4 regions of the Paenibacillus sp. PK4536 genome follow, and region 4 is predicted to be linked to each of the others. Evidence: riboswitches for the same ligand, from Rfam matches in the RefSeq annotation. Region 4 holds a riboswitch; each other region holds the start of a gene.
The links. Region 4 has a riboswitch for thiamine pyrophosphate ahead of tenA (thiaminase II). Riboswitches for the same ligand answer to the same signal wherever they lie in the genome.
Positions count from the first base shown of each region.

Region 1: it holds a riboswitch for thiamine pyrophosphate, as region 4 does, so the genes downstream of both, PO903_RS07415 (ABC transporter substrate-binding protein) here and tenA (thiaminase II) in region 4, are expected to answer to the same signal.
Region 2: it holds a riboswitch for thiamine pyrophosphate, as region 4 does, so the genes downstream of both, PO903_RS18105 (thiamine phosphate synthase) here and tenA (thiaminase II) in region 4, are expected to answer to the same signal.
Region 3: it holds a riboswitch for thiamine pyrophosphate, as region 4 does, so the genes downstream of both, thiM (hydroxyethylthiazole kinase) here and tenA (thiaminase II) in region 4, are expected to answer to the same signal.

Region 1 covers NZ_CP126313.1:1,626,319-1,629,604, reverse strand. The annotation lists gene PO903_RS07425 (aspartyl-phosphate phosphatase Spo0E family protein) at 1-62, opposite strand, end outside; gene PO903_RS07420 (pyridoxamine 5'-phosphate oxidase family protein) at 353-769, opposite strand; TPP riboswitch at 1,008-1,119, shown strand; gene PO903_RS07415 (ABC transporter substrate-binding protein) at 1,236-2,276, shown strand; gene PO903_RS07410 (MTH1187 family thiamine-binding protein) at 2,297-2,587, shown strand; gene PO903_RS07405 (ABC transporter permease) at 2,596-3,286, shown strand, end outside.
Region 2 covers NZ_CP126313.1:4,092,245-4,095,530, forward strand. The annotation lists gene thiO (glycine oxidase ThiO) at 1-606, opposite strand, end outside; gene PO903_RS18105 (thiamine phosphate synthase) at 615-1,250, opposite strand; TPP riboswitch at 1,494-1,603, opposite strand; gene PO903_RS18110 (ABC-F family ATP-binding cassette domain-containing protein) at 1,755-3,286, opposite strand, start outside.
Region 3 covers NZ_CP126313.1:1,997,530-2,000,815, reverse strand. The annotation lists gene thiE (thiamine phosphate synthase) at 1-161, opposite strand, end outside; gene thiD (bifunctional hydroxymethylpyrimidine kinase/phosphomethylpyrimidine kinase) at 154-969, opposite strand; gene thiM (hydroxyethylthiazole kinase) at 1,104-1,907, opposite strand; TPP riboswitch at 2,078-2,180, opposite strand; gene PO903_RS09095 (alpha/beta hydrolase) at 2,366-3,196, opposite strand.
Region 4 covers NZ_CP126313.1:1,058,066-1,061,351, forward strand. The annotation lists gene PO903_RS04925 (ABC transporter ATP-binding protein) at 1-601, opposite strand, end outside; gene PO903_RS04930 (ECF transporter S component) at 579-1,175, opposite strand; gene tenA (thiaminase II) at 1,193-1,879, opposite strand; TPP riboswitch at 2,024-2,127, opposite strand; gene PO903_RS04940 (TIGR01777 family oxidoreductase) at 2,299-3,195, shown strand.

The DNA.
Region 1 (3,286 bases), 570 kb from region 4:
GCCATCTGGTTCAGTATGCGGCGTTCCTGTTCGATCTGCTGTTCAATCTGTTTTAAATTCAAGGAAACCACCTCCAGTATAGTTCCTTTACAGTTCTACAATAAGAACTCTCAGTTTATCCCACCATCGGCATTTTACATGTTATGATCTAAAATAATTCTACTTATCTTTTTATACCTTATTTGGGCATACCTTATCAAGTTCCTCAAGTACCTATTTTATCCTTTTTTTGGAAATAAAAAGACGAAAAAACTCGGAATTTGAATTTTGCATTCATTTTACTTGTTTCGCAAATTCAAATCCCGAGTTTTTTATACTATTACTGCCTATTTAATTCTTTTGAAAAAGAATATTATGCAGTCCAAGTTTGTTTGTTGCCATCTTTATCTGTATATTCAATCGTTTGTGGTTTGATATCTAGGATCACATAATCAGGATCTTCTGGACCGGAGAACCATTCTTTAAATTCTTCTTTCCAGACACGTTTTTTGAGTTCGTCGTCTGTAGATACAGAACTTACGCCTTCAATTTCAACGACTTGACTTGTGCCGCCTTTTTCATAACCCAACAATACATAACAGTTCGGATTTTTTTCTAACTCTTCGACTTTATGTGTTTTGCGGTTCGTCGCGAGATGAATATTTAAGCCTTCATTATATAGCGCCATATAACGTACTTTAGGTTTGTCATTTTCTACAGTACCTAGTGCACAAAATGGGTTACCTTCTAATGCAGTCAAAATTGCTTGTTCTTCAGCTGTTTTACTCATGATCAATCTCCTCCTGTATATAAACGTATGGGTGTATTCAATTTCTTAGTCTATGTATATCGAATAGATATGATAGAAAAAGATTGAATGGAACTTTATTAGTTACAAACTTCCGTATATGTAAATACCCTTAGACCGAGTTCCTGAACCGAAATAGATTGTCTATTGCTGATGACAACGCATTCTCTGTACTGGACAGTTGATACCCTCTGGTCTATAATTACAATGTAAAAAAACCGCATACGTACAGGGGAGCTAGTTGCAACTGGCTGAGAGTGTATTGTGATAAATACAGACCCTTATACCTGATCTGGATAATGCCAGCGTAGGAAAGTAACAAGTCGTTATATGCTGTATGTTGAGCTTATAATTGCACCTATGTCGTCCCGATGGGGGCGTTTTTTTTATGCCTTTTATCAAGTGAAGACCGATTCTACTATTTGATTGAACAGAAAGAAGGGTTAGGATGATTGGAAATAAAAAAGGGTGGCGGAAAAGCTTACCATGGTTAATGGTAGGTTTATTATGGATCACAACTGCATGTGGTTCAGCAGCAAGTACAACCAATACAACAGATGAAGCGGGCAATACATCTACACTTAAAGATGTCAAAGTCGTTCTAGACTGGACACCCAATACAAATCATACCGGCTTATATGTAGCCCAAGCACAGGGCTTTTATAAAGAAGCAGGATTGAATGTCGAAATTATAGCGCCCGGACAAGGCGGAGCAGATACGATGGTCGCTTCTGGTGAAGTGCCTTTTGGAATCAGCTACCAAGAAAGTGTCACACAAGCTAGAGTACAAGGTGTTCCACTCGTCTCGCTTGCTGCTGTTATTCAACATAATACTTCTGGCTTCGCGGCACCTACAGATCGCGGGATCAAGACGCCTAAAGATATGGAAGGCAAATCCTATGGCGCTTGGGGCTCTCCTGTTGAAGAAGCTGTCATGAAATCAATTATGGACACGGACGGCGGCGATGTTAGCAAAGTTAAAAGTGTGAATATCGGGAATGCCGACTATTTTACAGCAGTACAAAAAGGAATCGACTTTGCCTGGATATTCTACGCATGGACAGGCATAGAAGCTGAACTTCGTGGTCAGCCGTTAGATATGTTATATGTTAAAGATTATTCTGACCAACTGGATTACTATACCCCTGTTATCGTAACCAATGAGAAGCAGATCTCTACCGATCCTGAATTGGTCAAATCATTTATGGCGGCAACCAGTAAAGGGTATGAATATGCGATTGCGCATCCAGACGAATCTGCGGATATCTTGCTCAAAGCTGTTCCTGATCTTGATCCTAAATTAGTAAAAGCCAGTCAAGAATGGTTATCTCCACGTTATCAAGATGATGCACCACGCTGGGGTGAACAAAAACAATCCGTCTGGGAAGGATATGCCAACTGGATGTTCAAGCAAAAATTGCTCGATAGTCCATTAGATGCAACTAAAGCCTACACCAATGATTATTTACCTGCGGCAACGACTAAATAGAGCATAAGGAGATGGATAGAATGGCACATACGTTACTCAGTATTCAAGTAATTCCCAAAACACAAGCAGGCGAGAACTCTTATGATTATGTAGATCGGGCGATTGAAGTGATTCAAGCATCCGGCGTGAAATATGAAGTTCATCCACTTGAGACTACTATGGAAGGCGAACTTAGCGAATTGCTAGAAGTGGTTCGTCAAATGCATGAAGCTTTGGTGGAGAAAGGTAGTCCTAGTATCATTTCTCAGATCAAGATTGCACATAGTCCATCCGGTATCAGTATGGATGGATTGACCGAGAAGTACCGCTAATGTCTGCTATGAGATCATGGTGGAAAAGCATATGGCCGCCCCTGGGGGCGGTTGTTTTATTATTGGTCATCTGGCAATTGGCAACCAGTCTATTCCATATTGAAGCATGGATTCTGCCAAGTCCTGCGTTAATTGGACATGAAGCTTGGAGTGAAAAAGATCGACTGGGTCTGCATACATGGGCAACTTTAAAGTTAACATTATCCGGTTTTAGTATCGGGGTCGCTGTAGGTCTACTGGTAGCAGGAGTACTTCATTACACTCCGTTTCTACGTTCAGCGCTATATCCGTTATTGATTTTGAGTCAAAATATTCCGACGATTGCACTGGGACCGCTACTTGTCATCTGGTTCGGATTTGGTATTTTATCCAAATTAATCGTGATTATTCTCGTCTGCTTTTTCCCGGTCACGATTGCGGCACTCAGCGGACTGGCTACAACCGATCGAACAATGCTCAATTATATGCAAATGATTGGTGCTTCCAAAAGCCAAATCTTTTGGAAATTAGAATTGCCTTTTAGCTTACCTTCGATCTTCTCTGGCGTAAAAATTGCAGCAACCTATAGTGTGATGGGTGCAATTATCGCAGAATGGATCAGCAGTAGTGAGGGAATAGGCTACTATATGATGTTACAGAAATCAGCATTCCGTACTGATCATATGTTTTTAGCGATTCTAGTCGTTGTCGCTATCAGTC
Region 2 (3,286 bases), 2.0 Mb from region 4:
TTGTTCAGCATAGATCTCCCCTTGGTTAGTGATTACACCTGTAATATGATCTTTCTTTTGCGAATGTAGTAAGCGATATACTTCAGTCTCTGGATAAAAATCAACATGATATTGAATCGCTGCTTGAACAAGGGCTTGATTGAGCAAAGCTGGAATTAATTGCGGTTCATCTGGATTGTAGATCATGCCAGAAGGAGCATAAATATATGGCTCCACTTGTGCTAAATGTGAAGGACTCCACCACTCTTTGCGATCTACTTGGGAATCAGTATGTGTAGGAACAGCAGTCATGGGTAGCAAAAATCCTTCTGTTCGCAGTCCAATATCAATCCCTGTCTGCTCCAATAGATCAGTAGCCAGCTTGCTATAGAGCGATTGACTGTATAATGCCAATTGATACAACTCTTGATGAGCGAAATGTTCTGAATGAGCCGCTAACATTCCACCTGCTGCCCCTGACGCACCAGAAGCGGGTTGATTTTTTTCCAGCAAAGCGACTTTGACTCCTTGCTGTGCCAGTTCATAAGCAAGCGCAGCCCCGATAACGCCAGCGCCTACAACGATCACGTCATAATGATTAGTCTTACCATTCGATAGATGAACCATCCGCCGATTCACTTCTTTCCTAATGATTGTGATTGTAGATCGGTAAAAGTAACTTGTTGAATACTTTCGTTATATAACTGACAGACATGCTGTGGATGTTCCGCCTCAAAAATACCCGACATGACAGCTATTCCTGTAGCACCTGCTTGATGAATGTCTTGGCAATGTTCGGGTTGAATACCACCTATAGCAATCACAGGTATAGATACAGCATGACAAAGCTTTTCTAATTGATCCAATCCTCGTGGACTCAGATCTGGCTTAGAAGTAGTCGCATAAATATGTCCATAAAAAAGATAATCGACCCCTTCATCTTGAGCTTGTAATGCTTGCTCTATGCTATGAACAGATCGCCCGACTTTCCATCTTGAAAGAGGATCATCTGTAGTTATATAAGACATATGTTCACTCAAATGCACACCACCTATATTCAGATCCACTGCTAATTGAGGTCGGCTATTGATCCTGATTTTGGATCGTGGCACTCCTGTATGAATCAACTGCTGGACAGCATTAATGATCTGAGAATCAGACCACTTTTTTTCACGAATATGAATAGCGGTCGTCCATGAATAGATCTGGGAAGCTATCTTCACAAGCTGATCGATCGATCGTTGACCTGTACTGATGGCATGAAGCTCCATAAGATATATGCTCTCCTTCCCTCAAAATATGTATAAGTGAACGCAAAAAAGCCACTTCTTATGAATAAAGAAGTGGCTAGTATAAACTTAGAAAATAATGATTCTTGTCTAAGATCAAACAAGATTATTATTAGAATAACGGACAACATATCGACAATCGTCATAAGCTAATTCTGTATAAAATAATTTCTACTCCATACAGTCAATGACTTAATCGTACATACAATATGATCTAACATTTCCGTAACTCTGCTACCACTTCCCTACGCTGGTATGATCCAGATCAGGTACAAAGGGTCCGAAAGCAATATCTACTTTCATCTCAGCCTCAAGCGGCCCCCCTAGTGCATTCAAGCTATTCGATTTGTTATTCATCTTAGCAAACAGATTTCGATAAAGCAAATCATTATAGAAATATAATATACAAATAATGTAAATCAAAAGCAAATATACATCCAAAATTATTATACATAAATGATATTGTTAGCTTTATTTATACATCTATTATTTTGCTTTAGCTTCAGACCATTGCTCAACATCCCAAATTTTAGTGACCCAATCTTCATAAAATTCAGGTTCATGAGAAACAAGCAAGATCGTACCTTTGTATGCTTTTAAAGCACGTTTCAGTTCGTTTTTAGCATGAACATCCAAGTGATTGGTAGGCTCATCGAACAATACCCAGTTGCTTTCACGTAATAAAAGTTTGCATAAGCGTACTTTCGCTTGCTCTCCACCACTTAACATACGCATAGGACGTGTAATATGCTCATTTTTCAATCCACAACGTGCTAGGTGACCTCGAACTTCATTTTGACTCAAATGCGAAAATTCATTCCATACTTCATCAATCGGTGTCAATTGATCCGGGCGTACTTCTTGTTCAAAATAAGCCGAATGTAAATAATCGCCAAGATACGTTTTACCACTAACCGGTTGAAGTTTACCTAGAATTGTTTTGAGCAAAGTTGATTTACCTACACCATTACAGCCTACGATAGCAATTTTCTCGCCACGTTCAATATTCATAGTCATTTTAGGCAATAAAGCATGAGTATAACCGATCTCGAAGTCTTTACCTTCAAATACCGTTTTACTACTTGCACGTGCTTCTTTGAAATTAAATGTCGGCTTTGCAAATTCTTCCGGTTTGTCGATTCGCTCGATCCGATTTAATTGCTTTTCACGACTTTTCGCACGTCCTGATGTCGATGCACGTGCTTTATTTTTTTGAATAAATTCTTCTTGTTTTTTGATAAAATCTTGCTGTTTTTCAAATGCTTCAATATGTTGATGCTTTTGAATATCTGCCATTTCCAAAAACTTAGCATAATCAGCTGTATACCGATTTAATTTGGCAAATTCCAAATGATAAATAACATTAACAACTTGATTCATGAAATCCGTATCATGCGAAATCAATACAAAAGCATGCGGATAGTCTTGTAAATAACGCGTTAACCATTGAATGTGTTCTACATCCAGATAGTTGGTAGGCTCATCTAATAACAATACATTAGGCTTTTCAAGTAGTAATTTGGCAAGTAATACTTTGGTACGTTGTCCACCACTTAATGCTGTTACATCTTTATCAAGTCCGATTACATTCAGACCCAGACCATAAGCCATATCTTCAACTTTGGTATCTAGTAAATAGAAATCTCCAATTTCTAATTGCTCTTGGATATCACCCATTTGCTCCAACAATACTTCCAATTGTTCAGGTGAAGCATCTGCCATCTGGTTAGTGACTTCGTTTAGTTGTTGTTCTAATTCCAGTAAAGGAAGAAAAGCATCTTTAAGTACATCGCGTACTGTTTTTCCTTCAGTTAACTTCGTATGCTGATCCAAATAACCATAACGTACACGCGGAGCCCATTCGACTTTACCGCTATCTTTTAACAGTTTACCTGTCATAATATTCATTAGTGTTGATTTGCCAGCGCCATTCGCACCGACTAAGCCTACATGCTCTCCAGCAAGCAGACGAAAAGATACATCCCGAAATAATGTCCGGTCTCCAAAATTATGCGTTA
Region 3 (3,286 bases), 940 kb from region 4:
GTGAGTGCACCGACTCCTTTTTCACGGAATTGAAAAAGAGTAATCCCTCCTGCGATGGCAGATGTTAATACTTCTTCTGGTGCTTGTGTACAATTGACACTACCCATCACTAGATAAAGGCGTAAATACTGGCGCAATTGGTGTTGATCTGGCTTAGACATTATAGACCCGGCTCCTTTGTTGATACGCAAAATGATTAGTAGGCCCATGATCGGAACCAATTCCCAGTCCATCTTCAATCGCGGCTTGAATAAATTGCTTGGCGGTATCTACAGCTTCATGGATCGATTTACCTTGAGCTAATGTTGCCGTTAATGCCGCTGAAAAAGTACAGCCTGTCCCATGCGTATGCATTGTATCAATACGCTTGCTTTCAAAATATTCAAAATGTTGTCCATCATACAACAAATCCACAACGGTTGAAGTCAATGCATCATGTCCACCTTTAATCACTACATACGTTGCACCCATATCAATTAACTGTGTGGCGGCTTGTTCACGCTGTTGCATGTTGGTGATCGATATCCCTGTGAGTAGCTCTGCTTCTGGTAAATTCGGAGTGATGATCTCTGCTAACGGGATCAGATCCGAGACGAGCGCTTGTAATGCTTCTTGTTGCAAAAGCACAGAGCCGCCTTTGGCTACCATCACTGGATCAATCACTAGATGTTGCCACTGGTACTGTTTTACTTTTTGAGCGACATGACGAATAATCTCAGCGCTAAATAACATCCCTGTTTTGACAGCATGCGGTTGTAGATCTGTACCAATCGAATCCAATTGCTGAATAATACCTTCAATTTCTACCGGATAGACTCCTTGTACCCCTTTTGTATTTTGAGCCGTGACAGCAGTAAGAACAGACATACCATAAACTCCGAGTTCTTGAAATGTTTTGAGATCGGCTTGAATCCCTGCGCCTCCTCCACTATCTGAACCAGCAATCGTTAAAGCTTGATATACGCTCATTTTTTTCACTCCTTTGGATAGATTTGATTAGAAGATGTCGCGCTTATCTTGCCAAGCGCTAATCGTAAGATATTTTGTTACACAAAAATCACATTTTATTTAATTAGAAGATGTCGCGCTTATCTTGCCAAGCGCTAGACTTTTGCGATTTTTGAATGGGTGGATACGATATCGGGTGTGACTAGAGAGAGTTGATTGATAAATTCGATCTGAAAGCTACCTGTACCTTGTCCTGCGGTCTGTTGGTAAGCAATCTCTGCTGCGATGCCGTAAAACGCTAGTGCTTCAACTACAGCGTTTAAGCGTTCTTGTGCCTCTGTAGGATCAGCCACTGCGATAAATGCACCCACAACAGCACTGAGCAGGCAACCTCCGCCTGTGACCCGTGTTAAGATGCTGTGACTATTTGCAATGGTATAGGTGGTATTGCCATCAGTGACCACATCTTTTTCGCCTGTGATTGCTACGATACATTTCAATTGGCGAGCCGCTTGTTCAGCAATCTCGACCATATTTCCTTCGCCTGCTCCTGCATCTACGCCTTTGATATGCCATTGTTCGCCGATGACATTAGCGACTTCAGCCACATTGCCACGTAACACATCAATCTGGACATGCTCAGTAATCTGTATCGCTGACTGGGTACGATAAGGTGTCGCTCCTGCGCCTACCGGATCAAATACAACAGGTACACCTGCTTGATTGGCTGAGCGTCCTGCTTGGAGAATAGCTTCGACTGTATAAGGATCAAGCGTACCGATATTGAGCACCACAGCACTTGCCATTGCAGCCACATCTTTTACTTCTTCATGGGCATATGCCATAAAAGGAGAAGCGCCCAAAGCCAGCAATCCATTGGCTGTAAAATTAGTCACGACCATATTCGTAATATTATGAACAAGTGGATTTTGTGCTTGTACTTTTGCTAAAAAGCTCATTTAATTAGCCTCCTGTAATAAATAGATATTTTGCGATTACCCTATTCTATTTGGATTATATGTAGAAAAGGTTAGGCTTTATCTTATAAGGGCTGAACGCAATAAAGACCCATCCATCTCTAAAGAGACAAATGGGTCAAACATTCATTCAGGTAGACATAACTTGAGTGAAAATTTAGCCTCCACTTCCCTCCGCTAGTATAATCCAGATCAGGTTCCAAGGGTCCGAAAATCCATTTTCGTCTCAGCCAACAGGCTCCCCTAGTGAAATCAGTAACTATTCAATTGTTCTTTCTTACCATACCACTGGTGAATGATCTGGTAAAGAGTGAGAAATTGGTTAATATCTTACTATACAAGCGCTTGGCAGTATAAGCGCTACTTCTTCTAGTCCAATCGAACATGATTTTTGCGATAGCAAAATATCTTACGATATAAGTGTTTATATTGCCAAACGCTTATATCATCCAGTGTTGCCAATCGGTCTGAGCCACTTCACGTCCTGTAAGCCATTGACGGGTTTTGTCCAGCAATTCACGTCGGTGTGTGCCGTTAGAATACGTATGATCTGCTTGAAAAATGATCTCTTTATCACAGCGTCCTTCTGAACGTGTCCAGAATACTTTTTGATATAAAAAGGCATAATCGACAGGGATCACATCGTCGCCTGTTCCATGAATAACGAGCACATCGCCATTAAACTGCTTGGCTTCTTGAAACGGTTGATAATTGCCAAGTGAATCAAAGTATATCGGCGTAAATGAATACCCTAGATGATCGGCTTTGCCTTCGATCACTGCTTGATCGTATTTGTCACGTCCTGTTAATTTGACGATATCGTTAAATGGATGCCCTACTGCTGACCAGAGCACCAGACTTTTGACACGTTGATCGCGTACCGATGTCAGAATCGCTACAGCTCCGCCCAAGCTATGTCCAATTAAAGTGACCCGTATCGGATCAATATCACTGCAAGTCATCGCATAATCAAGTACAGTACGAGTCTGAGCAACCATTGATTCTAAACCTTCATTGCCATATTCGCCGCTGCTTTCACCGCAACCTGCATAATCAAAACGAACCACCATATAACCGTCAGCCGCCAATTCACGGGCTGTACTAACAAATAGGCGATCCACTCCAATGCGGCTGCCTACAAAACCATGGCAGATCACAATCAGCGGTGTACGGCTTTTGCCCCGTCCGGCTAATTGCGGTTCCTGTTCTGGATAATGAATACTAGCTGTCAGATCCAAGTCGTGATGTCGAATGACGATATTGCGTTCCATGATGATTCCTCCTTTTAAATAAACAATTCCGATCAGTTTAATGAGCTTTAATCTTGAAATCATATTATCATTAACGCTAGATCATTGTCA
Region 4 (3,286 bases):
GATCCATCCACTGTATACAGCCATCTAAAGTGTGCTCGACAAATACCATTGTCTGTCCATGCTGATCTGCTAGTTCATGTAGCAATTGAAAGATTTCTTTACGACTGACTGGATCTAATTGTGCGGTCGGTTCATCGAAAAAAAGAACTTCTGGTTCAAGTGCCAACAGACATGCTAATGCTAATCGTTGCTTCATGCCACCAGACAATGTCTCGATCGGCGTATGCACATCTATATCCAGACCTACTTGCTTCATGACAGTCTCTATCATGGCATCCATTTGAGCACGGGGAATCAAGCGATTTTCTAAGCTAAAAGCGATCTCTTCATCCACATGAAGCATACAGAACTGGGAATCTGGATCTTGGAACATGACTCCACATTGAGGGGCTAATCGAATCTCACCTTCCACCTCGGCTTCTACATGTTCAGGAATAATGCCTGATAACACAGATAATAGTGTCGACTTCCCACTTCCACTAGGTCCCAAAATAAGTACTTTTTCACCTCGTGAAATCGACAGATCAATACCGTTCAAAACGTTAGCTTCTCGATTATAAAAGCGTACCGACAGGTCTTTACACTCCAGAAGCGATTCCATTAGGTTTTCCCTTCTTCCGACGTGCTTTCATAATTTCGTATTGATCCAACACTCCTGTTTTGCACAAAGCTTCTACGACAATCTTAGCTAACCCTCCACCTAAAATCATTCCACTGATCATTTGAATAATCAGCGTTAACAGCAATACCTGAGTTGTATAGTAACCGAATCCGTTAGCAATAACGTTATAAAGGACTCCACCTACCGCTGCCAATGCACCAGACAACATGAGAGTCATCAAGTTATATCGTTTGTAGCCAAATAGAGCGAAAGCAATCTCTGCTCCAATCCCTTGAAACACACCGATCAATAAGGCAGATAAGCCAAAATGACTACCGGTTAATAGCTCTACAGCCGCTGCCGCTACTTCAGCAATTAGCGCCGCGCCTGGCTTACGAATAATATAAGCCACAATCGGGCTTGCTATAATCCAGATGCCAAACATAAATCCTGCACCTACCGGTCCAACCAGTGCTGAGATCGGTATCCATAACGTTGACCATCCTAGATAAATCACACCGCAAGCTACGGCTAAAATAACTGTTAACACAACCTCTTTCATTTTCCATGTCATATGGATCGGCTGAGCATTCATACGCGTGCAACCTCCATCGGTACAGGCCAATCTTGTAGCGTGTAAGCCATGTCCCAGAACATATATTCAAATTGACAGCTCAGTAGAAAATGTTCTTTCATACGTGCACGATGTGTAGGTGTTGTCTGCTCTGCCCATTGATCTAAGCGAGCGCAAAATTGATGCGTTATTGTATCTGTTCGATTGCCATAGAAGCTGATCCAATCATAAAAAGGATGAGATGCATCAGGCTTCACCTCTTCCAGTAACTTCACACCAATTTCCCAGTATGTCCACGGACAAGGCAATAATACAGCCAAAATATCACCCAGATCACCTTCATGAGCTACCGTTAACATATGACGAATATAATGATGAGACGAAGGCGAAAGCGCGTATCCTTGTAAATCTTCATATCTTACGCCTGCTACATCACAGAAATTATTATGAGGATGAATTTCACTATGAAGCACAAATGAAATCTGTTCATTAAACATCGCCATATCTTCGCGTGTTGGACACTTGGCAATCGCTGTTCCATAGATACGCATAAATGAATTCAAATACTCAAAATCTTGTTTTACATAATGGATTAACTGCTCACTACGCAGATCACCTTTGGCAATGCCTTGAACAAAGGGATGATTGAAAATCGCTTCAAAAATAGGGTCTGCTGCCTGTCTAATTTCCTGTGAAAATGTCATGATTGTATCCTCCTTAGATTGAAGCATCATGATCGATGCTTGGTTAATAAAGAAGGACCACTGCTGGAATATATGGAAAAATACATGCAAAAAAGCCGCCCCGTGATGGAGCGGCAGAATAGGTGTACGTATTGTACAGGTACTCTTGCACAGTCTCCACTTTCCTACGCTAGTATGAACTAGATCAGGTTCCAAGGGTCCGGGATCTTCCCGTCTCAGCCTACACAAAGGCTCCCCTAGTGGTCATTCGATTCATTTGCATCTTACTGTACACACGATTGAAGAGACTGTCAACTGCTATAAGAATCTTGTGGTTTCCTTTTTTTACCGTTATACACTTATAAAATGGTGTAAAATATAGATATTATTAGGTATTTGCACGCAGATTAAAATATCTGAATAGAAGTGAGTTGATGGGGATGACACGTAAAGTGGTATTAGCAGGCGGTACCGGATTTATCGGGCAGTATTTGGAAAAAAAATTTACAGCTATGAATATAGATGTTCAGATCATTTCCAGACAATCTCCACATATCGCATGGGATGATTATCAAGGGATTGTGCAAGCGTTAGATGGCGCAGAGATGGTGATTAATCTGGCGGGGAAATCGGTCAATTGTCGTTATAACGAGCAGAACAAACGTGAGATTATGAATTCCCGAGTAGAAACCACACAGACTCTTGGAAACGCTATCTTGGATTGTGAGCATCCACCTGCGGTATGGATGAATTCCAGTACAGCGACTATTTATCGTCATGCAGAAGATCGTCCGATGACCGAGACGAAAGGCGAGATCGGGACTGGCTTTTCAGTGAATGTTGCCAAAGCTTGGGAAGAAGCTTTTTTCGCGTTTAACCTTCCTCATACACGACAAGCGGCATTACGAATAGCAATTGTACTGGGCCCAGGCGGTGGAGTTATGACTCCTTTTCAAAATCTTGTTCGCTTTGGACTAGGGGGTCATCAAGGATCAGGCAAGCAGATGTTTAGCTGGATTCATGTTGAAGATTTATTCCAAATTATTTTATTTATTCAAGAGTGGGAATCTCTGGAAGGAGTATTTAACTGTACGTCGCCGAATCCAGTCACCAATCGGGAACTGATGGCGACCATGCGCAAAGTGATGCATCGTAAAGGCGGTCTGCCTGCGTCTACATGGATGCTGAATCTGGGTGCTCGAATCATCCGTACCGAGCCTGAATTGGTACTTAAAAGCCGCTGGGTGGTTCCTAATCGCCTGATCAAAGAAGGATTCATGTTCAAATACGGTCGCTTGGAAAAAGCACTGCAACATATTTTGCATACCAAGTCATAATCTATAGATCTGTGAATGATTCTTTTAAAATACAGCAAAAAAGGGTATCGTAGAGATAGACTTGAGTTCGAGCAGAATAGCTGACTCAAAA